DNA from 4 places in the Streptomyces sp. NPDC046977 genome. Region 3 is predicted to be linked to each of the others. Evidence: riboswitches for the same ligand, from Rfam matches in the RefSeq annotation. Region 3 holds a riboswitch; each other region holds the start of a gene.

Region 1 (5,399 bases), on a different contig from region 3:
CCGCACGAGCCCGTCGAGCCCCATGCCCATGTGCCGCACGCCCGCGAGCCGGAGGAGTACGACGCCGCGCACGGCGCCGCCGCCGAGGACTGGGCCGACGCCGAGGGCGGCTACGCGTACGAGCACGAAGCAGCGGCCCACGACCTCCACGGCGAGGACCCGCTCGGCGACGAGCCGGAGGACGGCGCCGACGACGCGGACCCGGACGGCGCGGCCGTCCTGCCCCGCCCGCGCGCCGGCAGCCGGCGCCGCCGCCCCGCCCGGCGTTCGGCGCTGCTGACCGTCGCCGTCCCCTCGGTCGCCGTCATGGGCGTCGCGGCCTGCGCCGCCGCCGTAACCGTCAACACCGAGGAGGGCGACACCACCACGACGCAGGCGGACGGCGTGGTCGACGCCGCCAAGACCCCCACGACCAAGCTCGACCAGCAGCTTGCCGGGGTGAACCGGGACGTCGACGACTTCGCCTCCCGTGCCAGCCGCACCCAGGAGCGCCTGGACATCAAGGAGCGCCAGGCGGCGGAGCGGAAGAAGAAGGCGGAGGAGGCGGCCCGCAAGGAGGCGCTGCGCCCGAAGTTCCTGCTCCCGGTGAGCGAGCACGGTCTGAGCGCCTACTTCGGTCAGGCGGGCGTCAACTGGATGTCGGTCCACACGGGCATCGACTTCCCGGTCAGTTACGGCACCCCCGTGATGGCCGCGACCGACGGCACTGTCCGCACGCAGTGGAACAGCGCTTACGGCAACATGGCCATAGTGACGGCGCCGGACGGCACGGAGACCTGGTACTGCCATCTGAGCAGCACCAAGATCCGCTGGGGCAGCGTCAAGGCCGGCGAGGTCATCGCCTACTCCGGCAATTCGGGCAACTCCACCGGCCCGCACCTGCACTTCGAAGTACGTCCCGCGGGCGGTTCGGCGATCGACCCGCTGCCGTGGCTGCTCAGGCACGGTCTCGACCCGCGCTGAGCCACCAGCGACGCGGCGGCCCGTGCGGCTCCCTCACCGGCCGCACGCGGCGCGCGTCCCGTCAGAGCTTCTCCACCGGCGCGTAGCGCAGCAGCAGCACCTTCGGCCGCTCGTCGCCGAAGTCGATGGTGGCCTTGGCCTTGTCACCGCTGCCGTCGACCGAGACGACCGTGCCCAGCCCGAACGTGTCGTGGTTGACCCGGTCCCCGACCGCCAGAGCGACGACCGGCCGGTCCTGGGTGCGCCGGGTGGCGAAGCCGGAGGGGCCGCTCCTGGACGAGGAGCGCGACAGCACCGAGGCCGCCGCCGACACCGAGGCGGACGGCGCCGGGGAGGATCCCGTGCGCCGCCACTCGATGAGCGGCTCGGGGATCTCCTCCAGGAAGCGGGAGGGCGGGTTGTACGACGGCTGGCCCCATGCGCTGCGCATGCTCGCCCGCGTGACGTACAGCCGCTGCCGCGCCCGGGTGATGCCGACGTAGGCGAGGCGGCGCTCCTCCTCCAGTTCCTTGGTCTGGCCGAGCGCGCGCATGTGCGGGAAGACCCCGTCCTCCATGCCGGTCAGGAAGACCACCGGGAACTCCAGGCCCTTGGCGGTGTGGAGGGTCATCAGCGTTATGACACCGCCGCCCTCCTCGTCGTCGGGGATCTGGTCGGAGTCGGCGACCAGCGCGACGCGTTCCAGGAACTCGGCGAGCGTGCCGGGCTCCTCCTCGGTGCGCTCCTGCTCGAACTCCAGGGCCACCGCCGCGAGTTCCTGGAGGTTCTCGACGCGGGTCTCGTCCTGCGGGTCGGTGGAGGCCTGGAGCTCGGCCAGGTAGCCCGTGCGCTCCAGCACCGCCTCCAGGACGGTGGCGGGTCCGGCGCCGGACTCCACGATCGTGCGCAGTTCCTCCAGCAGCTCGTTGAAGCGCTTGACGGCGTTGACCGAGCGGGCGGCCATGCCGAAGGCCTCGTCGACGCGGCGCAGCGCCGCGGGGAAGGAGATCCGCTCGCGCGAGGCGAGGGCGTCGATCATGGCCTCGGCGCGCTCGCCGATGCCGCGCTTGGGCACGTTGAGGATGCGGCGCAGCGGGACGGTGTCCTCGGGGTTGGCGAGCACCCGCAGGTAGGCCAGGACGTCCCGGACCTCCTTGCGCTCGTAGAAGCGGACTCCGCCGACGACCTTGTACGGCAGGCCGACGCGGATGAAGACCTCTTCGAAGACACGGGACTGCGCGTTGGTGCGGTAGAAGACCGCGACCTCGCCGGGACGGGCGTCGCCGGCGTCGGTGAGCCGGTCGATCTCGTCGGCGATGAACTGCGCCTCGTCGTGCTCCTGGTCGGCGACGTAGCCGGTGATGACCGGGCCCTGGCCGGCCTCCGTCCACAGGTTCTTCGGGCGGCGGGAGGCGTTGCGCTCGATGACGGCGTTGGCGGCGGACAGGATGTTCTGGGTGGAGCGGTAGTTCTGCTCCAGCAGGATCGTGCGCGCCTGCGGGTAGTCCTCCTCGAACTGGAGGATGTTGCGGATGGTGGCGCCGCGGAAGGCGTAGATGCTCTGGTCGGCGTCACCGACCACGCACAGCTCCGCCGGCCCTTCGCCGCCCTCCTGCGCGTCTCCGCTCGCCGTTCCCACCAGTTCGCGCACCAGCGTGTACTGGGCGTGGTTGGTGTCCTGGTACTCGTCGACCAGGACGTGCCGGAAGCGGCGCCGGTAGTGCTCGGCGACGTCGGGGAAGGCCTGGAGCAGGTTGACCGTGGTCATGATGATGTCGTCGAAGTCGAGGGCGTTGGCCTCGCGCAGCCGCGACTGGTAGATCGCGTAGGCCTCGGCGAGCTTCTTCTCGAAGGGGTTCTCGGCCTGGCCGGCGAAGGTCTCCTCGTCGATGAGCTCGTTCTTGAGGTTGGAGACCTTGGCGCTGAAGGACTTCGGCGGGAACTGCTTGGGGTCCAGGTCGAGGTCGCGGCAGACCAGGGCCATCAGGCGCTTGGAGTCGGCCGCGTCGTAGATGGAGAAGCTGGAGGTGAAGCCGAGCTTCTTGGACTCCCGGCGCAGGATGCGGACGCAGGCACTGTGGAAGGTGGAGACCCACATCACGTTGGCGCGCGGGCCGACGAGTTGCTCGACGCGCTCCTTCATCTCGCCGGCGGCCTTGTTGGTGAAGGTGATCGCCAGGATCTGGCCGGGGTGCACCTGGCGGGCGCCCAGCAGGTGGGCGATGCGGTGGGTGAGCACCCGGGTCTTGCCGGAGCCGGCGCCCGCGACGATGAGCAGGGGGGAGCCGGTGTGCTCGACGGCGGCGCGCTGCTGCTCGTTGAGCCCTTCCAGCAGGGCGGCGGGGTCGACGGCGGGGCGCGGCGCGCCGTCCCGGTAGTACGCGTCGCGGTCGGCGGGCGCGTCGAACCGTCCCTCGAAGAGGTCGTGCGGAACCGCCTCGGCCTCCTCCTCGGGGGGCGGCGGCGGGTGCTCCTCCCTCGGTTCGAAGCCGGCCAGGAAGCTGTCGTCAAAGAGGCTGCTCATCGCCTCCCGAGTCTAGGCGGTGGGACCGACAGCGGTGCGCCGCTTCCGGGTGCCGGTCGCCCGCGGGACACACGCCGCGGTGCCGCCGGACCCCCTCCCGGCCCGTCCGGGGAGCCGGACAACGGCCCGGCTGCGTAAAGGTCACGAAATGATTGCGGACAATTCGAACACCAGCCTTCCCAGGAGCCACCCCAGTTGACTACCGTGCCCCCTCAGGCGGTCCGCACCGAACGGCGGCGACCGAGCCGTCACGGCCGCCTCCGCTGAGTCCGGCAACCGCCGGAGCCGGGGACCCACCACTTTGGGGTGAATCGGTCCGTACGGGCACACCGCACACGTGCCCGGACGACCGTAGGGCGGCCTTCCGAAGCCCGAACCCGACAGCTAACCCGGTAGGCGGTCCACGGAAGGAGCCGTCCGCCTTGGCGACGCACCGCAAGCCGCGCCCCCGCATGCTCACCGTCCCCGGCCCGCGCACGGCCGTGGGGCTGACGACCGCCGCACTGGCGACCGTCACCCTCTTCGGAGAAAGCGCCAGCGCGGCGCCCGCCTCCCCCGACAAGCCGTCCATCACCGAGGTCAAGGCCAAGGTCGACGCCCTCTACCACCAGGCCGAGGCGGCCACCGAGCGCTACAACGGCGCCAAGGAGCAGACCGAGAAGCAGCGCACGCACGCGGACGAACTGCTCGACCAGGTCGCCCGCAGGACGCAGACGCTCAACGACGCCCGCCGCACGATCGGCGAGTACGCCTCGGCGCAGTACCGCGGCGGCGGCCTGGACAGCACGACAACCTTCCTGCTCACCTCCGACCCGCAGCAGTTCCTGGACCAGGCGCACTTGATGAACCGCCTGTCCGACCGCCAGGAACACGCGATGGAGGACTTCCGCACGCAGCAGGCGGCGACCACGCAGAAGCGCACGGAGGCCGTCCAGAGTCTGGCGAAGCTCACCGAGGCGCAGACGCGGCTGGCCGCGGAGAAGAGGACGGTCAAGCAGAAGCTCGCCGCCGCGCAGCAGCTGCTCAACACCCTGACCGCCCAGGAGAAGGCGCGGCTGGCCGCCCTGGAGAAGAAGAAGGAGGAGGAGGCCGCGGCCGCGGCCAAGGCCATCGCCGCGAAGGAGAAGGCGGCACAGGAGGCGGCCGGGACGGCCTCGGGCACCTCGTCCGCCGGGGGCGGCACCTCGTCCTCGACGGCCTCGGGCAGCTACGCCGCCAAGGCCGAGAAGGCGATCGCCTTCGCCCACGCCCAGCTCGGCAAGCCGTACGTGTACGGCGCCACAGGCCCCAACTCCTTCGACTGCTCGGGCCTGACCCAGGGTGCCTGGGCCGCCGCGGGCGTCTCCATCCCCCGCACCACCTACGACCAGGTCGACTTCGGCACCCGCGTCACCGCGGACCAGCTCCAACCCGGCGACCTGGTCTTCTTCTACTCGGACGTGACCCACGTCGGCCTCTACATCGGCGGCGGCGAAATGATCCACGCGCCTCACACGGGCACTGTGGTGAAGGTCGCCCCCATCACCGAGATGCCGATCTACGGCTACGCCCGGATGGCCTGAGTCCCCCCGCCTCCCCGCAAAGGGGCTCAGGTCCAGAGCACCGCGATGAAGATGTTGGCGGTGGTCAGCGCACCCACGGTGCCGAAGGCCGCCGCCGACACCTTCTCGTCGTCGCGCCTGACGTAGACCAGGCCGAGGACGACCACCAGTACGGCCGGCTTCAGGCCGATCTTGACGTTGTTCACCGGCTGGTCGTCGGCCTGGTTCAGGCCGACCAGCAGGGCGCCGGTCACCAGCATGGTGAGTGCCCCGTGCAGCATGCCCGGCACGAAGCGCGCCTCGCCGCGGCCCATGGCCTTCATCTGGGTGAGGAAGCCGCCGAGCAGGGCGGCGATGCCGATGATGTGCAGGCCGACGACGAGGCCGATGGT
Region 2 (5,399 bases), on a different contig from region 3:
TGCTCACGCCCGCGAGCCGAGCCAGCTCCTCCCGCCGCAGCCCCGGCACCCTGCGCGCCGTGCCGCTGACCGCCACCCCCGCATCCTGAGGGCTCAGCCGCGCCCTGCGGGTCCGCAGGAACTCCCTGAGCTCGGCGTTGTGCTCCATGTCCTCCAGTATGGGCGGCCGGTCATGCACGCGCCCGGCCCCGCGTCCCGGCCCAGGTCGGGGGCGCGAGAGGGGTTTCGGAACGGGACCGGGCGGCGCATCCCGGGAGACGGGCCGGACGTGGGCTAGACGCCCTCCTCCAGATGGCGGAGGCGTTCCTGGAAGTGGTCGAGGCGGGCACGCAGGGCCGCGGCCTCCGCGGCGAGCTCCTGCCGCAACGGCGGGCCGTCGGCGGGGAGCGGGGCCTCACCGGTGACGTTGACGCCGGGGCCCGCGAGCCGGCCGAAGTCCGCCGGGTCCAGCACCCACAGGCCCGCCGCGCAGGCGCGGCAGGTGCCCTGGAGGGTGCGCCAGCCGGGCAGGCCCGTGCCGTCGCGCACGAAGACGCGTGCCGGACGCCCGCAGCGGCAGGCCGCCATGCGGACGGTGCGCACCCGCTGCCGGGCGTAGCGCATGCCGCGTTCGTACCGGGTGTACGCGCCCAGCACGCTGACCTGGAGGATCACCGCGTCACCGCAGTCCGTGGCGCAGGTGAGCGCCTGCGCCTCGGCGGCCGTGTGGAGGCAGTAGAAGCCGCAGTCGCAGCCCCGGGCGGGGCTGGCGTGCCGTCTCCCGTAGCCGCACCGGGCGTCGTCGAGCACGCCGTACACGATGCGCCCACCGAGGGAGACGCCCCGGAAGCCGACGCGCGTGCCGTCCGCGGAGAGCATGGGGAACGCCAGCTTCCAGCCGGTCGGCGGCACCGCCGGCCGCTCCTCCGGCAAGCGGCGCCCGTACCTCACCGGGCCGCGGCCTCGGCGCTCTCGGGCTCCTGCGCGGCCGTGACATCCGCCGACGAGGCGGTCCGGGCCGTCACCTCTGCCGCGACGTCGATCTCCTTCGCGACACCGGGCGGCTCGTCGCCGGTCTCCTCCGCGTAGCCCTTGGCCAGTGCTTTGCCCAGCTTCATGCCAGCCTCCAAGATCGGGCGAATCCGCCGTACTCGGGCATGATGACGCACCCGCGCGGCCGTCGCATAGGGGGCGTGGGGGCTCCCCGCCGCCCGGGACCGGGCTCCGGCCGCGCGCCTTCCTCCGAGGGGCGGCCGCGGGCCTCAGTGGTCACGTCATTGACGGCACATCAGCGTCCGATGGCCTCTTATGGCTCGTCACGACGGCCGCTATGCCCCGGTTCTGCCACTTTTCGATGCCACGTCAGCCCCACGCATACGCAGCCGTTGCGTGTCAAGAGTGACGAGGGTCACGGCGCCGTCGTGTGACCCGTGGGACGCCCGGGGAATTTCGGCGCCGGGTCCGCGACCCCCGTCGCCGCACGCCCCGCGCCTCCGTGGCGGGCGCCGCGCTCCGCGAGGGCCCGAACAGCGGCCGTCCGCCCCACCGCTTTCCGGCCTCACGGGTGGCGTGAAGTGCACCGCAGGCCAGGAAGGCGCTCCGGCGCGGACGGTGCTCCGCGACCTCTCGGCGCCTTCCGGGGGCGGGTGTTGGGTGGCCGGGACCCGGGGCTGATCCTCACTCCTCGTGAGCAGATCACTCCCTTCCGCATAACGACTGATGCACACTCACATATCTCGTTGGTCACGGCAGTCACAGCGGAATGTCCGCCTCTGACCGTTCCATCCCTATAGATTCCCGCTGTGAACTCGCCGAAGCGGCTTGGAATTGGGTGCCGCCTCTATTAACGTTCGATAACGCAGCGCGGTCACCCGTCGCCCGCCAGGGTGGCGCCGTGCGCTTGCCGAATCCCGTCCGCGGGAACCGGGGAACCACTTCCTGGGGTGAATCGGGGGGCTCGCACAGTCCTCGTAGGAGACCTTCCTGCTCCGAACCCGTCAGCTAACCCGGTAGGCGAGAAGGAAGGAAAGGAGTGCGCCCGCGTGGCGTCGAACGAGCCTGCCCTGATACCCGGACAACAGCACCAAACGACCGGGTACGCCAACCCCGAGTGGGACACCGCCGAGTGGAACATGGCCGCCGGCTGGAACCCCCCGGCCACCGAGCAGACTCCGCCGACGAAGAACGCGATAGACGGCTGGGACACCGCGGAGTGGAACTTCGCCGCCGGCTGGGTCGAGGAGGCACTCGCCGCCGCCCCTGAGCCCGCCGCCGAACCGGTCGAGCCGGTCGCCCCCTTCACGCCGGTCGCCCCCGTGCCCGAGCCGCGCAGCGCGGTCGAGGCCGCCGCCTTCCTCGACGAGGCGTACGGCGTCCGCGAGACCGGCCCCGCCCATGAGGCGGACACCCGGGACACGAACACCGCCCAGCCGCTCCCTCCGTTCGGCGAGCCGGAGCCGGCCACCGAGCCGTGGAACCCCACCGAGGAGTCGACCGCCCCCGTCCGCGGCCGGCACCGCGTGGCCAAGCAGCGCACCCTGGGCCGCGGTTCGGCGGTCTTCGGCGTCGCGGCCGTGGCCGTGCTCGGTGTCGGCGGTGTCGCGACCGCCGAGGGCAAGAACCCGCTCCCCGTCTCCCTCCCCAAGATGCCCGAGGTCTCCAAGGTGCCCGGGATCGGCGGCCTGCTCGAGAGCGAGCCCACGGCCAAGCCCGTGGCCCAGGCCCTGACCCCCGGCGCCGGCGAGGCGCTGCGCGCCCGCATCCTCGACCAGGCCCAGCAGCAGCGGAACGCCGCCGACCTCGCCGCGCGCACCGCCGCGCAGCAGGAGGCCGCCGCCAAGGCGGCCAAGGCCGCCGCCGCACAGCAGGTGCGCGTGGAGGCCGCGGCGAAGAAGAAGGCCGCAGAGGAAGCCGCGAAGAAGGCCGAGGCCGCGCGCCTGGCCGAACTCGCCAAGAGCTACACCCTGCCGCTGACCTCGTACACGCTCACCGCGAGCTTCGGGCAGTCCAGCTCCCTGTGGGCCAACACCCACACCGGCCAGGACTTCGCCGCCCCCACCGGTACCCCCGCCAAGGCCATCCACAGCGGCACCATCACCGAGGCCGGCTGGGCGGGTTCGTACGGCTACCGCATCATCCTGACCCTCGACGACGGCACCGAGCTCTGGTACTGCCACCTCTCCTCGATGCTGGTCACCTCGGGCAAGGTCTCCACCGGCGACACCATCGGCCGCGTCGGCGCGACCGGCAACGTCACCGGCCCGCACCTGCACATCGAGGTCCGCCCCGGCGGCGGCGACCCGATCGACCCGATGCCGTGGCTGCGCAGCATGGGCATGAACCCGTGACCCGATGAGCTGAGAAGAACGTCGTACGCACGGACCCCGGCGGCCTGGTGGCACCCCCGACACCAGGCCGCCGGTCCGTTGTCCGGTGGACGTACTGCGGCGGACGTACTCCGGCGGACTACTACGGCACGAGGAAGTTGTAGAGCTCCGAGACCCTCGGCGGCCCGCTCGGCTCCGGGAACCCGGACTCCTTGGCCGCGGGCATCATGATCAGCAGGTAGGCCTCCAGCGCCTCGGCGGAATTCCACACGTTCACGATCCGCAGACCGTCATTGGTGATCACTGCGGCGTGGGCCAGCAACCCGGCGGGCGGATGGTCGGGGCCGAATCCGGCGCGGTGATTGGCCTCCTCGTACTGCAGGGCCGTCACGCCCGGGAACTCGACCTCCGCCAGGACCGTCATGGGAACCTCCCGTTTCCCTCTACGCCCAATTTCCCCCGGCTGCGGAGCGCCCGCAACGGGAGATGGCCGCGCACCCCAGGGGCACGCGGCCACACTGCGAGGGCCGGGAAGGGCGCTACAGCGCCTCCATCCGCACGTCCGCCGAGTCGCAGGCCACCGTCTCGTCCACGTAGACCTCGCACACCGGCCGCCCGTCGGGCGTCATCGTGTGCTCGACCTCCCACAGGCTGAGCTCCTCGCCGCTCGCGAGCAGGAACGCGTGCTCGTACAGCGTCCAGCCCACCACCCGGCCGGTCCCGATCCGGGTGTGCCGGCCGGTGACGTACGCGATGTCGTGGCCCACCGCGGAACCGAGCCGGGCCCGCAGGTCGTCGCCCGGCGCGTCCCCGTTCTCAGCGCGGCGCAGCAACCGCCAGGCGTGCTCGGCGGAGTACTCCCGCTCGTACTGTCGCGGGCAGGGCACCGCCTCCGGGCCGAACCGCGGCAGCCGGGCCAGCCACTCCGCGGCCTCCGCCTCCAGCTCCTGCGGCGCGGGCTCGCCGAAGCGCAGGTCGATCACGTGCTGCGCGGCGAGCAGCACCTCCGGGTCGGCGTACACCTCGTACAGCGGGTCCTCGCCCGGCCCGGTGTTGTGCTCGATCTCCCACAGCACCTGGGTGCCGCCGTCGGCGAGCAGGAACGTGTGGCGCAGCGTGCGCCGGCTCAGCCGCCGCGGCGGCCCCTTGCGCTGGCGGAAGGACGCCAGCTCCGTGCAGCCCATCAGCGCGGTCGCCAGCCGCCCCAGCACGACGTCGTCGATCTCGAACGCGTTCTGCGCCCGCGTCAGCACCACCTCGACGTCCGCCGGACCTGCCCCACCTGGTCGCGCGTTCCCCATGCGGTCCTCCTGCTCACGGCATTCCCCGCGCACCATTGCTGAGCACACAGCGTAGTGGCCCGTGAGCACTCCGCGTCGGGGGTACGGGAAAAATGGTGCACGCCCACCCGTAGGAGGCGCGTAAACGGGATGACCCCCCTCCCGTACCGCCCGATGCCACTATGCGCCCATGCGCGCGCTCTTCGTAGGCCTCTGCACACTTGACGTCATCACACGGGTCGGCCACGTCCCCGCCCCCAACGAGAAGCTCACCGCCTCCGCCCAGCTCATCGCGGCCGGCGGACCCGCCACCAACGCCGCGGCGACCTTCGCGCACCTCGGGGGCGACGCCGTCCTGCTCACCGCCTTCGGCGGCCATCCGCTGGCCGCGGCGATCGACGAGGACCTGGCGGCACTCGGCGTCGCCGTCCTCAACCTCACCGCGGACTCCCCGCAGCCGCCGGCCGTCTCCACGATCCTGGTCACCGAGTCCACCGGCGAACGGGCCGTCGCCTCCATGAACGCCACCGCCCCCGGAACGGTCCCGCCCTCACCCCCGGGCGACCTGCGGGCACTCGTCGCCTCCGCCGACCTCGTCCTGGTCGACGCCCACCATCCGACGCTGGCCCTCCCGGCAGCCCGCCACGCCCGCGCCGAAGGCATCCCCACCCTGCTCGACGCCGGCAGCTGGCGCCCCGGCACCGCCCCCCTGCTCCCCTACACCGACCTCGCCGTCTGCTCCGCCGACTTCCGGCCCCCGGGCACGGCGTCCCCCGCCGACGTCCTCACGTTCCTCCGCGGCGCCGGCGTCCGC
Region 3 (5,399 bases):
TGCACCGTCGCGGCGCGCTCCACATGGCCGGCCATCGCCGCGCGGGCGCGCTCCGCGTCACCCCGGGCGACGGCGTCCACGACGGATGCGTGCTCCTCCCACGACTCCGCCGCGCGGCCCGGTGAGTCCACCGCGTACACCCAGGCGATCTTGCGCCGCAGCTGCGTCAGCAGCGTCACCAGGGTGGGGCTGCCGGAAGCCTGCGCCAGCGTCTCGTGGAACCAGCCGTCGAGCGGCGGCAGGTCGGACAACTGCCCCTGCACGGACCGCTCCTGGCCGAGCCGCACCAGCCCGCGCAACACCTTGACGTGCGCCTCCGTACGCCGCTCGGCGGCGCGCGCGGCGCCCAGCGGCTCCAGCAGGCCGCGGATCTCCAGGAGGTCCGCCGCCTCCTGGTCGGTGGGCTCGGCCACGGACGCCCCCGCGTGCCGGCGGGTGCGGACGAAGCCCTCGGACTCCAGGGTGCGCAGCGCCTCGCGGACCGGCACCCGCGACACCCCGTAGCGCTTGGCGAGCTGCTCCTCGGTCAGCCGGCTGCCCGGCGCGAAGTGCCCGCCGACGATGTCGTCACGAATCGCCGCGCACACCGCCTGGGCGGAAATACGGCGCCCCGCGCCGCCCGTCCCGTTCACGTCCGGTCCCACATCGCCGGTTTCCTTTCCCCGCGTGCCGGCGGCTGCCGCTCAATTCCACGTGACGCAGGTGCCGGCGCTTTCCTGGCGACCCTATTCCAGCACGTGGCCGAATCCGCTGGCAGCCCCGAATTCATGGAGCGTTTTTGGACACACCTCCGCGCGCGCCGAAGGCCCCGGCCTGGGGGAGCCGGGGCCTTCGGGGTGGGGGGAGGGAGAGGGACTGGTGGACCGGGAGGTCAGAAAGCGGTCATAAGCGGTCAGAAGAGGACGCCGTGGGAGCGCAGGTACGCCACCGGGTCGACATCGGAGCCGTACGCCGGGGTGGTCCGGGCCTCGAAGTGCAGGTGCGGGCCGGTCACGTTGCCCGTGGCGCCCGACAGGCCGATCCGCGTGCCGGCGGACACCGCCTGGCCGACCGAGACGGCGATCGAGGACAGGTGGCCGTACTGGGTGTACATGCCGTCCGCGTGCCGGATCACGACGTTGTTGCCGTACGAACCGCCCCAGCCGGCCTCGACAACCGTGCCGGCACCGGCGGCGTGCACCGGCGTGCCGATGGCCGCCTGGAAGTCCACGCCCGTGTGGTAACCGGAGGACCACAGGCTGCTGGTCGCGTGGTACGGGGTGCCGATGGCGCCGTGGACCGGCAGCATCCAGGAGGTCAGCGAGGTACGGACGCGGGAGCGCGAGGCGTGCGCCGCGCCGTCGCGGGCCGTGGCCTTCGCCTTTGCTTCCTTCGCCTCCTTCGCTTCCTTTGCTGCCTTCGCGGTGGCCTCGGCCTTCTTGGCCGCCCGCACCTTCGTCACGTGCGCGACGTGTGCCGCGTGCTGCTTTGCGGCCTTCTTCGCCGCGGAGACCGCCGCCTTGCGCTGCGCGTCGGCCTGCTCGGCGAGGTGGTCCGCCAGGTCGCCGCTGACGGCGGCGCACTTGGCGAACGCGGAACGCTGGGTGTCCGCGGCCTGCGCGGAGGCGGTGAGCGTACCGGCGGTGACGGCGGTGAACGCGGCGGCGCAAGCGACGGTGGTACGTATGGTGAACGCCATGGGCAGGCGGGGATCCTTTCCTTCCTTCTCGCCTACCGGGTTAGCTGACGGGTTCGGAGCAGGAAGGTCTCCTACGGGCACCCCGGTGAGGGCAGGCCCGATTCACCCCAGGGGACGACTCATATGGGTCCCCGGCTCCCCAGGCTCACGCCCGACGGGGACTCGGCGATCGTTGCTCCGGTGCCGCGGGAGGCGGCTGATTCCGCCGGACAACCCGAGGACGCTAACCGTGCCCTTACGGTCGTTCCAAAAAAATCCGGGCTTTTGTGCGGGATGCCACACCGACCCCCAACCGTCACCAACCGTTCCCCGAACGGCAAAACCCCAGTTCCTGCCGGGTGCATCGGCGCCCCGCGCGGGTGCCGGCCACCGCCTGGCACCACGCCCGCCGGGGCACGTGACCGGAGTCACTTGCCGGGTCCGCCGAAGGACCGGCCGGCACTCGGCGCCCTGCGCAGGGTCCCCGCGTGACCACGACATCAGGCGCGACGTCGCCCGCGGCCCGCGCCGCCGAGGACTTCCTGCGCTCCTTCCACGACCGGAACCCCGGCTTCCAGTCGGCGGGGGTCGAGAAGGCACTCACCCGTGACGGGCGCACCAGCCACGCGGTTCTCGCCGCACACGTTCCCGGCGCGCGGCGCGTCCTCGACCTGGGCCGCGCGGACGGCGCGCTGCTGGAGCTGCTCGCGGGCCAGGGAGCCGGGGTCCTCGCCGGCATCGACCTGTCGGAGGGAGAGCTGGCCCTCGCCCGCCGGCGGCCCTCGCTGGCGGACGCCGACCTGCGGCAGGGACGCGCCCAGGAGCTGCCCTTCGCCGACAACTCCTTCGACGCCGTGGTGTCGCACATGGCGCTCATGCTCATGTCCGACCCCGAACAGGTCACGGCGGAGGCGGCGCGGGTGCTCGCCCCGGGCGGCACGCCGGCCCTCGCTGTCGGCGGAGGAGCCGTCCCCGGTGAGGGAGCGGATCTCTTCCTGACGCCGGCCGTGCCGTACTTCCGGGCGGCTCCGCCCGAGCGGGGCCTGCCACGGCTCGGTGACCGCAGGACGCGCGGGCGGGAGGGGCTGGACGCGCTGCTCAGTCCGCTCGGGTTCACCGCGCTGTCCTGGCGGACCGTGGTCATCGGCATGGACGGCACCCCCTCGGAGGTCTGGTCCGCCCTCACCTCCACGTACTACGACATGGAGGTCCTGGACGAGGAGCGGACCGCGGACCTGCGTGCCGCGTTCCTCGACCGCGCCGCGGCCCTGACCGGCTCCGACGGGCAGCTCCCGTGCGGCATGCGGGTCAACGTGGCGGCGGCCCGGTGGGAGCCCTGAGCCCGTGTGCGCCGCGACCCCGGGCGCCGCTGGGGCGTCCGGGGCCGCGGGGCGGGCGGCGTGGCGTGGCGTCAGGCGCCCGTGACGACCGTCACGGGGCCGATGCCGAGGTCGCGGACCGGGTCGGCGATCACCGAGGCGTCACCGACCAGGACGACCACGAGGCGGTCCAGCGGGAACGCGGCGACGGCCGCGGCCGTGGCCTCGACCGTGCCGGTGGCCGCCAGGCGCTCGTACAGCCGCGCCTGGAAGTCGTCGGGCAGCGACTGCTCGACCTGGTCGGCGAAGGTGCCGGCGACGGCCGAGGCCGTCTCGTAGCGCAGCGGGGCGACGCCCACGAGGTTCTGGACGGCGACGTCCCGCTCGTCGTCGGTGAGCCCCTCCGCCGCCAGGGTGCGCAGCACCTGCCAGGTGTCGGCGAGCGCCGGCGCGGTGACGTCGGTCGCCACGGAGCCGCTGATGCCGAGCAGCGAGATACCGGTACCCTCCGGCGTGGAGAGCAGGACCTGGCCGAAGGCGCGGACGCCGTAGGTGTAGCCCTTCTCCTCGCGCAGCACGCGGTCCAGGCGCGAGGTCAGCGTGCCGCCGAGGCAGTACGTGCCGAGCACCTGGGCCGGCCAGACCGGGTCGTGGCGGTCCGCGCCCGCGCGCCCGATGAGCACCTGGGTCTGGACGGAGCCGGGGCGGTCGACGACGATCACGCGGGCGGTGTCGTCCGCGGTGATCGACGGCAGCGCGCGGCGCTCGGCGGGCTTGCCGCTCCACTCCCCCAGGGTGCTGCCGAGCAGCGCGTCGAGGTCGATGCCCGTGAGGTCGCCGACCACGACCGCGGTCGCGGTGGACGGCCGTACGTGCGCGTCATAGAAGGCGCGGACGGCCGGCGCGTCGATCCGCGAGACGGTCTCCTCCGAGCCCTGACGCGGCCGGGAGCACCGCAGTTCGGCGGGGAAGAGCTCCTTGGACAGCGCCATGGCGGCGCGCCGCGCGGGGTTGGCGAGCTCGTGGGGGATCTCGTCGAGGCGGTTGCCCACCAGGCGCTCGATCTCGCTCTCCGGGAACGCCGGGGCACGCAGCGCGTCGGCGATCAGGCCCAGCGCCTTGTCCAGGCGCGAGGCGGGGACCTCCAGCGAGACCCGCACGCCGGGGTGGTCCGCGTGCGCGTCGAGGGTGGCGCCGCAGCGCTCCATCTCGGCCGCGAACTCCTCGGCGGTGAGCTTGTCCGTGCCCTCGGACAGGGCGCGGGCCATGATCGTGGCGACGCCGTCCAGGCCCTCGGGCTCGGCGTCGAGCGGCGCCGCGAGCAGCACCTCCACGGCGACGACCTTCTGGCCGGGGCGGTGGCTGCGCAGCACGGTCAGCCCGTTGGGCAGCTGGGAGCGGTCCGGGGCCGGGAAGTCCCAGGGCTTGGGGTCGCCCGGCCGGGGCTGCGGGTGGAACGTCATGGTGCTCTGGACGTCGGTCACTGGTCCGCGCCCTCCTCGTCCTGGTCGGAGTCCTCGCCGGGGGCCGCCGCGGAGCCCGTGGGCTCGTACACGAGCACGGCGCGGTTGTCGGGCCGCAGCGTCGCCGCGGCGATGGCACGCACCTCGTCGGCGGTGACCTCCAGGACCCGCTTGACCGCGGTCAGCGCCAGCTGCGGGTCGCCGAACAGCACGCTGTAGCGGCACAGTTCGTCGGCGCGGCCGCCGACCGTGGCGAGCCGGTCCAGCCACTCGCGCTCCAGCTGGGCCTGGGCCCTTTCCATCTCCTCCGGCGTCGGCCCCTCTTCGGCGAAGCGGGCCAGCTCCTCGTCCACGGCGGCCTCGATCGCGGGCACCTCGACACCGCTGGACGTCTTGACGTCCAGCCAGCCGAGCGACGGCGCGCCGGACAGCCGCAGCAGGCCGAAGCCGGCCGCGACCGCGCTGCGGTCCCGGCGGACCAGCCGGTTGTGCAGCCGGGAGGACTCCCCGCCGCCCAGGATCGTGAGCGCCAGGTCGGCGGCGTCGGCCTCGCGGGTGCCGTCCTTCGGCAGCCGGTACGCGGCCATGAGGGCGCGGGAGGGGACGTCCTCCTCGACGACCTCGCGGAGCTGCCCGCCGATCACCCCAGGGAGTGAACCGTCGCGCGGCGCCGGCTTGCCGTCGTGGGACGCGATGGTGCCGAAGTACTTCTCGGCCCAGGCCAGCGTCTGCTCCGGGTCGATGTCGCCGACCACCGCGAGCACGGCGTTGTTCGGGGCGTAGTACGTCCGGAAGAAGGCGCGCGCGTCCTCCAGGGAGGCGGCGTCCAGGTCGGCCATCGAGCCGATGGGCGTGTGGTGGTACGGGTGCCCGTCCGGGTACGCCATGCCGGTCAGCCGCTCGAACGCGGTGCCGTAGGGCACGTTGTCGTAGCGCTGGCGACGCTCGTTCTTCACCACG
Region 4 (5,399 bases), on a different contig from region 3:
AACCACGCCTCACTCATCGACGGCTGCCGGCTCTCCCGGGCCACCACCGAGGTCGTCCCCCACGCCGACCCCGCCGCCGTGCGCAAGGCGCTGTCCGGGCACGACGGGCCCGCCGTGACCGTCACCGACTCCGTCTTCTCTGTCGACGGCGACGCGGCCCCGCTCGGCGAACTGGCCGCGGCCTGCGCGGAGGCGGGAGCGGCCCTGCTGGTCGACGACGCGCACGGGCTCGGCGTCCTCGGTGACGGCGGGCGGGGGGCGGCGGCGGCCGCCGGGCTCGCCGGGGCGCCGGGGCTGGTGTGCACGGCCACCTTGTCCAAGTCGCTGGGCAGTCAGGGCGGCGTGGTGCTCGGCCCGGCCCGGGTCATCGGGCATCTGGTCAACGCGGCGCGGACGTTCATCTTCGACACCGGTCTGGCGCCGGCGGCCACGGGTGCCGCGCTGGGGGCGCTGCGGCTGCTGCGCCGGGAGCCGGACCGCGCCGCGCGGGCGCGTGAGGTGGCCCGGGAACTGCACAAGAGGCTTGCCGCCGCGGGCCTGGAGGCCACCGCGCCGGACGCGTGCGTGGTGTCGGTGCGGGCGCCCTCGCCGGAGGCGGCCGTCCAGTGGGCCGCGGACTGCCGGGAGGCGGGGCTCGCCGTGGGGTGCTTCCGGCCCCCGTCGGTGCCGGACGGGATCTCCCGTCTGCGGCTGACCGCGCGCGCCGACCTGACGGACCGGGAGATCGGCGACGCCGTCGGGACGATCGTCCGTACGGCGCCGCCACGCCGCTGAGCTCAGGGGCGCCCGGTCAGGGTTCCCGTGCGCACGGCGTCCAGGAACGCGTTCCACTCGGTGGGGGTGAAGAGCAGGGCCGGGCCGCGCACATCCTTGGAGTCGCGTACGGCGAGCTGTCCCGAGAGCGGCCCCGAGGGGACGAGGGCCGTCTCGACGCAGTTGTTCGCCGCCGTGCTGTAGCTGCTGCGTCGCCAATTCATTCCGAACAGGGACGCACTGGAGGAAACGTACTGAGGCAGTGCGCTGGACATGGGGGTGTGCCTCCTTACGCGCCTTTGCCGATGCCGCTGATGAAGGTCAGCGACTGTTCGCTCGACAGGGCGTGGGAGCGCAGTCGGTTGAAAGCGGCACCGTACGCCCTGATGTCCTCTTCCTGATCCAGATAGAGACTACTCGTCAACTGGTCGAGAACGACAACATCCAGATCAGCAATGCGCGGAAACGAGAAGATGACGAAAGGCCCCGTGACGCCGATATGACCACCGGCCGAGAAAGGCAGCACCTGCAGATGCACATGGGGCAGGGAACCGAGCTCCACAAGATGGCTCAATTGCGCCGCCATCACCTCCGGTCCCCCCACCCGGCGCCGCAGCACCGCCTCGTCGAGCACCGCCCACAGCTCCAGTGGCGGTGAGGCGCGCAGCACCGCCTGCCGCGCGATGCGCACGTCCACCAGCGTCGCGATCTGCCGCGGGCCCAGGTGGGGCAGCACCGAACGGGTCAGCTCGCGGGCGTAGTCGGGGGTCTGCAGCAGTCCCGGCACCACGGTGGTCTCCAGCGTGCGGGCGCGGCAGGCGTCGGTCTCCAGGGAGATGAAGTCCCGGTAGGTGTCCGGGAGTTCCTCGCGGTACTCGTGCCACCAGCCGCGCCGGGCGCCTTCGCCCCCGGCCAGCGCCGCCAGCATGTCGCGCAGCCGCTGGTCGCGGACGTCGTACGCGTCCAGCAGTGCGGTCACGTCCTCCGGTCGCACACCGCTGCGGCCGGTCTCGATGCGGCTCACCTTGGACTGGTGCCAGCCCACGCGGAGGGCGACCTCTCCGCTCGTCAGGCCGGCCGTGTCCCTGAGACGGCGCAATTCGGAGCCGATCTTGCGGCGGCGGACCGCCGGCACCTGCTGCATGACTGTGTACCTCCTGGTTCCCGGCATGCTCCGCCGGTCCCCGGGCGAAGTCTGCCGCGCAAATACGTTCTCTCGTAGCAGAGTTCACCGCTTTGGGCGACAGATATATGCATATAGCTGTGGTGGCACCGGTTTGACGGCACGATAGGTGGCACTCTGGCGCGTGGAAGCCGGTGGGCACCGTATGGGAAGTACGGGCTCCCGGCGGCCCGGGCGTGCGGCCCGGACAGGCGCGTGCCGGAGTCCCGGTCACGGCGGGAAAGGGACAGCGTCGCCATGGCAGACCATCAGGAAGTATCCGTCACCCTGCCGAGCGACCCTGCCTCGGTACCCGCGGCCCGTCGATACGTGTGCGACCTGCTGGTGGAGTGGGGGATGACGGAGGACTCGTCGCCCGCCGACGCCGTCCGGCTCATCGTCTCCGAACTCGCGACCAACGCCGTCCTGCACACCCTCGGCCAGTCGCCTACCTTCACCCTCGACATCCGGCTCGACCGCGACGAGCAGTTGCGGATCGGGGTCACCGACAGCCATCCGCGCTGGCCCCAGCGGCTGCCGGCCGCCGTCCAGCAGGACAACGGCCGCGGCATGGTGATCATCCGGCATCTCACCGCCGAGGCCGGGGGCCGGCTCCATGTCACCCCCACCGTCGAGGGCGGCAAGACCGTCTGGATCACCCTGCCGTGGGTGGCGGCGCCCGCCCCCGTGGAGTGAACGCGCGACGGGGCCGCCCGCCGGTCAGCCGTGGCCGGGTACGAGCAGCACCTCCGCGCCGACGGGGGTGAAGCCGGCCGCCAGCAGCGCCCGTACGCTCGCCGCGTTGCCCGGCGCGATCTGGGCCCACAGCGTCCCGCCGTCCGGGACCAGCCGGCGCGCCTCCAGGGCCAGGCGGCGGCCGAGACCGGTGCCGCGCGCCGCGGGCTCGACCTCGACGGCCATCTCCCAGCGACCGGCCACCCCGCGCCCGATGAGGACGGTGCCGCCGGGCACCGTCCAGACCCGCACCTCGTCCCGGTGCGACAGCGCCCGCGCGGCACGGGGGTGCTCGCGGGCGGCCGTCTCCCGCAGCGCGAGCGGGGGGCCGGGCGGCGGACCGGGCAGGGCGGTGGCCGTCGCCAGCAGGTCGATGTTGTTCACCCGGCGCCCCAGCAGCCCGCACAGCGCCGTCAGGAACGGCGGGTTGAGCGGCGCCGACAGGTCACCGGGCGGCAGCAGCGACCGGATCCGAGCGGGGTCGGTGTCGGCGAAGACCACGCTGTGCGCCGTGAAGGCGATGACGCCCGCGTCGCGTGCCGAGGGCTGGGGCACGATCGTCACCGACCCGTCGGCGGGCGGGAAGACGCCCCGGGCGGCGTCGGCGAGCAGGCGCGGCAACGTCATGGGCGCAACGCTACGACCTGTCGTCACCTTCCCCCCACCCAGCGGTGGCCGAGGGAGCCGCGGGACCCCTGGGCGGGCGCGCCCGGGCCCCGCGGCGGGCGGTCACCTCACACGGCCGTACCAGACGCTGCGGGTCCAGATCTTCTCCAGGCGCACACGGCCGCCCGGCTTGGGGGAGTGCCAGATTCTCCCGTGGCCCGCGTATATCCCGACGTGGTAGATGCTGCTCCCGTAGTGGAAGAACACCAGGTCCCCGCGGGTGCGGTCGGAACTGTGCAGGTGCCGTGTGCTGTTGTACTGCGCCGCGGCGGTGCGGGGCAGTTTCCTGCCCACCTTCTTGAACGAGTAGAGCGTCAGGCCCGAGCAGTCGAAGCTGCGCGGGCCGGTGGCACCGTACCGGTACGGAGCGCCCTTCTTCGAGGCCGCGACCTTCAGTGCCTCCGCCCGGATCGTGGCGGCGTCGGCGTGCTGGGCCATGTCCGGCAGGACCGCGGGACCGGCGACGGCGGCCGCCGTGAGGGCGGAGACCGCCCCGAACCGGGTGAGAACCGCGGACATGGCTGATGGCGCGATCATGCGCAAACCCTTCGTCGTCCGCCTGCGAAGGATGACCTGTCGGGTTCGGGCAGGCGAAGATGCCCGGCCGCTGACGCGGCTTCACCCCAAGGAATCGGCCCGTGGGCCGGTCCCGTCGTACTCGGGTCCTCCGCTCCTGCCGTTGCGTTCGGTGTCGACCTGGCGTCCGCGACGGCGGCAGGACTCGGCGTCCGCGCGGACCGCCCCGCCGGATGACGGGGGCTTGTCGTCGAAGGGATGGTCACTCACAGAACCGGTCAGGACATAACTCATCCGGTCGAATGTGAGTCTCTTCACGACTCACCTATTCGGGTGGACTCCGGGCTCGGAAGCCTCACCTGACGACTCGAAACCAGTCGAACACCTGCGATGGAGCGGCAAATTCCGGATGTGTGCGGCCGAGGCGCGCAAGTCGGGACCGATCGTGTGTCGACGCCACGTACAACGATCGGGCGAGTCCATTCGGTGTGAGTTCGTGTCGCGCCGGCGGCGGGGCCCGACGGGCCGCGCAAGAGGCGGATCTGAGCGCCACTCAAGGTGACGGGCCATCAGTCACGCTGCGAGGGAGGCAGGGTGACCAGGCGCGTTCTGCGCTCCCCGTCGAGCACGCGCAGGGCGCGCCCGATCGTCGTGGTGTGCAGCTCGTGCTCCCCCCGCAGATGCATCGTGGTCAGCGCGTCGCGCAGTTCCGCCGCGCGCCCCGCCAGGGCCTGGGCGGCCCGCAGCGCGCCATAGGTGTCCCTGACGCGGGCGGGATTGATCCTCCCCAGCAGATCCACGACCTCCAGATAGGTGTCGATGAGCTCACCCTCGGCACGGGTGAGCGCGGGCAGCGGCGGCAGTTCGGGCACCACGGCCGGTCACCGCACGGCGCGCGGGCCGGTCCCGCCGTCGCCCTTGCGGCTGACGGTGAGCCGGTCCACCAGTCCGTACGCGAGCGCGGACGGGGCGTCGAAGACGGTGTCGCGCTCGATGTCGGCCCGGATCCGCTCCGGGTCCCGGCCGGTGTGCCGTACCAGCAGTTCCTCCAACTGGTCGCGGCTGCGCAGCAGTTCCCTGGCCTGGATCTCGAGGTCGGCGGTGGTGCCCTGGACGACCTCCGCGAAGGAGGGCTGATGGATCAGTACACGTGAACGGGGAGTCGCCAGCCGCTTGCCCGGCGTCCCGGCCGCCAGCAGCACGGCCGCGGCCGAAGCGGCCTGGCCGACGCACACGGTCGAGACGTCGCAGCTGACGAACTGCATGGTGTCGTAGATCGCGGTCATCGCGGTGAGCGACCCGCCGGGGGAGTTGATGTAGAGCGAGATGTCCTGCTCCGGGGCGGCGGCCTCCAGGTGGATCAGCTGCGCCATGACGTCGTTGGCGGACGTGTCGTCGATGGGTGTGCCGAGCAGCACGATCCGCTCCCGCAGCAGCTTGGAGTACGGATCCATGGAGTGCACCCCTTCGCTGGTGCGCTCGGTGAACTCGGGCAGGACGTAGCGGGCGGTCGGTCGAAGCACGGCGGCACCTCCGTGGGGGCACAGGGCCCCCGTCCAGGTAAAAA

The links. Region 3 has a riboswitch for cyclic di-AMP ahead of ABZ883_RS13980 (M23 family metallopeptidase). Riboswitches for the same ligand answer to the same signal wherever they lie in the genome.
Region 1: another riboswitch for cyclic di-AMP. It lies ahead of ABZ883_RS06180 (NlpC/P60 family protein); the one in region 3 lies ahead of ABZ883_RS13980 (M23 family metallopeptidase).
Region 2: another riboswitch for cyclic di-AMP. It lies ahead of ABZ883_RS03085 (M23 family metallopeptidase); the one in region 3 lies ahead of ABZ883_RS13980 (M23 family metallopeptidase).
Region 4: another riboswitch for cyclic di-AMP. It lies ahead of ABZ883_RS35930 (C40 family peptidase); the one in region 3 lies ahead of ABZ883_RS13980 (M23 family metallopeptidase).

Annotation. Positions count from the first base shown of each region.
Region 1 covers NZ_JBEYWO010000003.1:240,690-246,088, forward strand. The annotation lists gene ABZ883_RS06170 (M23 family metallopeptidase) at 1-963, shown strand, start outside; gene pcrA (DNA helicase PcrA) at 1,025-3,466, opposite strand; cyclic di-AMP (ydaO/yuaA leader) riboswitch at 3,718-3,881, shown strand; gene ABZ883_RS06180 (NlpC/P60 family protein) at 3,889-5,028, shown strand; gene ABZ883_RS06185 (hypothetical protein) at 5,055-5,399, opposite strand, start outside.
Region 2 covers NZ_JBEYWO010000002.1:129,667-135,065, forward strand. The annotation lists gene ABZ883_RS03070 (helix-turn-helix transcriptional regulator) at 1-148, opposite strand, end outside; gene ABZ883_RS03075 (hypothetical protein) at 274-891, opposite strand; gene ABZ883_RS03080 (hypothetical protein) at 927-1,097, opposite strand; cyclic di-AMP (ydaO/yuaA leader) riboswitch at 1,871-2,010, shown strand; gene ABZ883_RS03085 (M23 family metallopeptidase) at 2,022-3,326, shown strand; gene ABZ883_RS03090 (hypothetical protein) at 3,448-3,729, opposite strand; gene ABZ883_RS03095 (DUF6227 family protein) at 3,845-4,606, opposite strand; gene ABZ883_RS03100 (PfkB family carbohydrate kinase) at 4,776-5,399, shown strand, end outside.
Region 3 covers NZ_JBEYWO010000007.1:320,785-326,183, forward strand. The annotation lists gene ABZ883_RS13975 (GntR family transcriptional regulator) at 1-644, opposite strand, end outside; gene ABZ883_RS13980 (M23 family metallopeptidase) at 893-1,678, opposite strand; cyclic di-AMP (ydaO/yuaA leader) riboswitch at 1,693-1,856, opposite strand; gene ABZ883_RS13985 (methyltransferase domain-containing protein) at 2,146-2,997, shown strand; gene ABZ883_RS13990 (pitrilysin family protein) at 3,069-4,439, opposite strand; gene ABZ883_RS13995 (pitrilysin family protein) at 4,457-5,399, opposite strand, start outside.
Region 4 covers NZ_JBEYWO010000034.1:53,123-58,521, forward strand. The annotation lists gene ABZ883_RS35905 (8-amino-7-oxononanoate synthase) at 1-774, shown strand, start outside; gene ABZ883_RS35910 (DUF397 domain-containing protein) at 777-1,028, opposite strand; gene ABZ883_RS35915 (helix-turn-helix transcriptional regulator) at 1,043-1,897, opposite strand; gene ABZ883_RS35920 (ATP-binding protein) at 2,174-2,611, shown strand; gene ABZ883_RS35925 (GNAT family N-acetyltransferase) at 2,636-3,277, opposite strand; gene ABZ883_RS35930 (C40 family peptidase) at 3,380-3,853, opposite strand; cyclic di-AMP (ydaO/yuaA leader) riboswitch at 3,858-4,017, opposite strand; gene ABZ883_RS35935 (hypothetical protein) at 4,402-4,707, opposite strand; gene ABZ883_RS35940 (ATP-dependent Clp protease proteolytic subunit) at 4,714-5,355, opposite strand.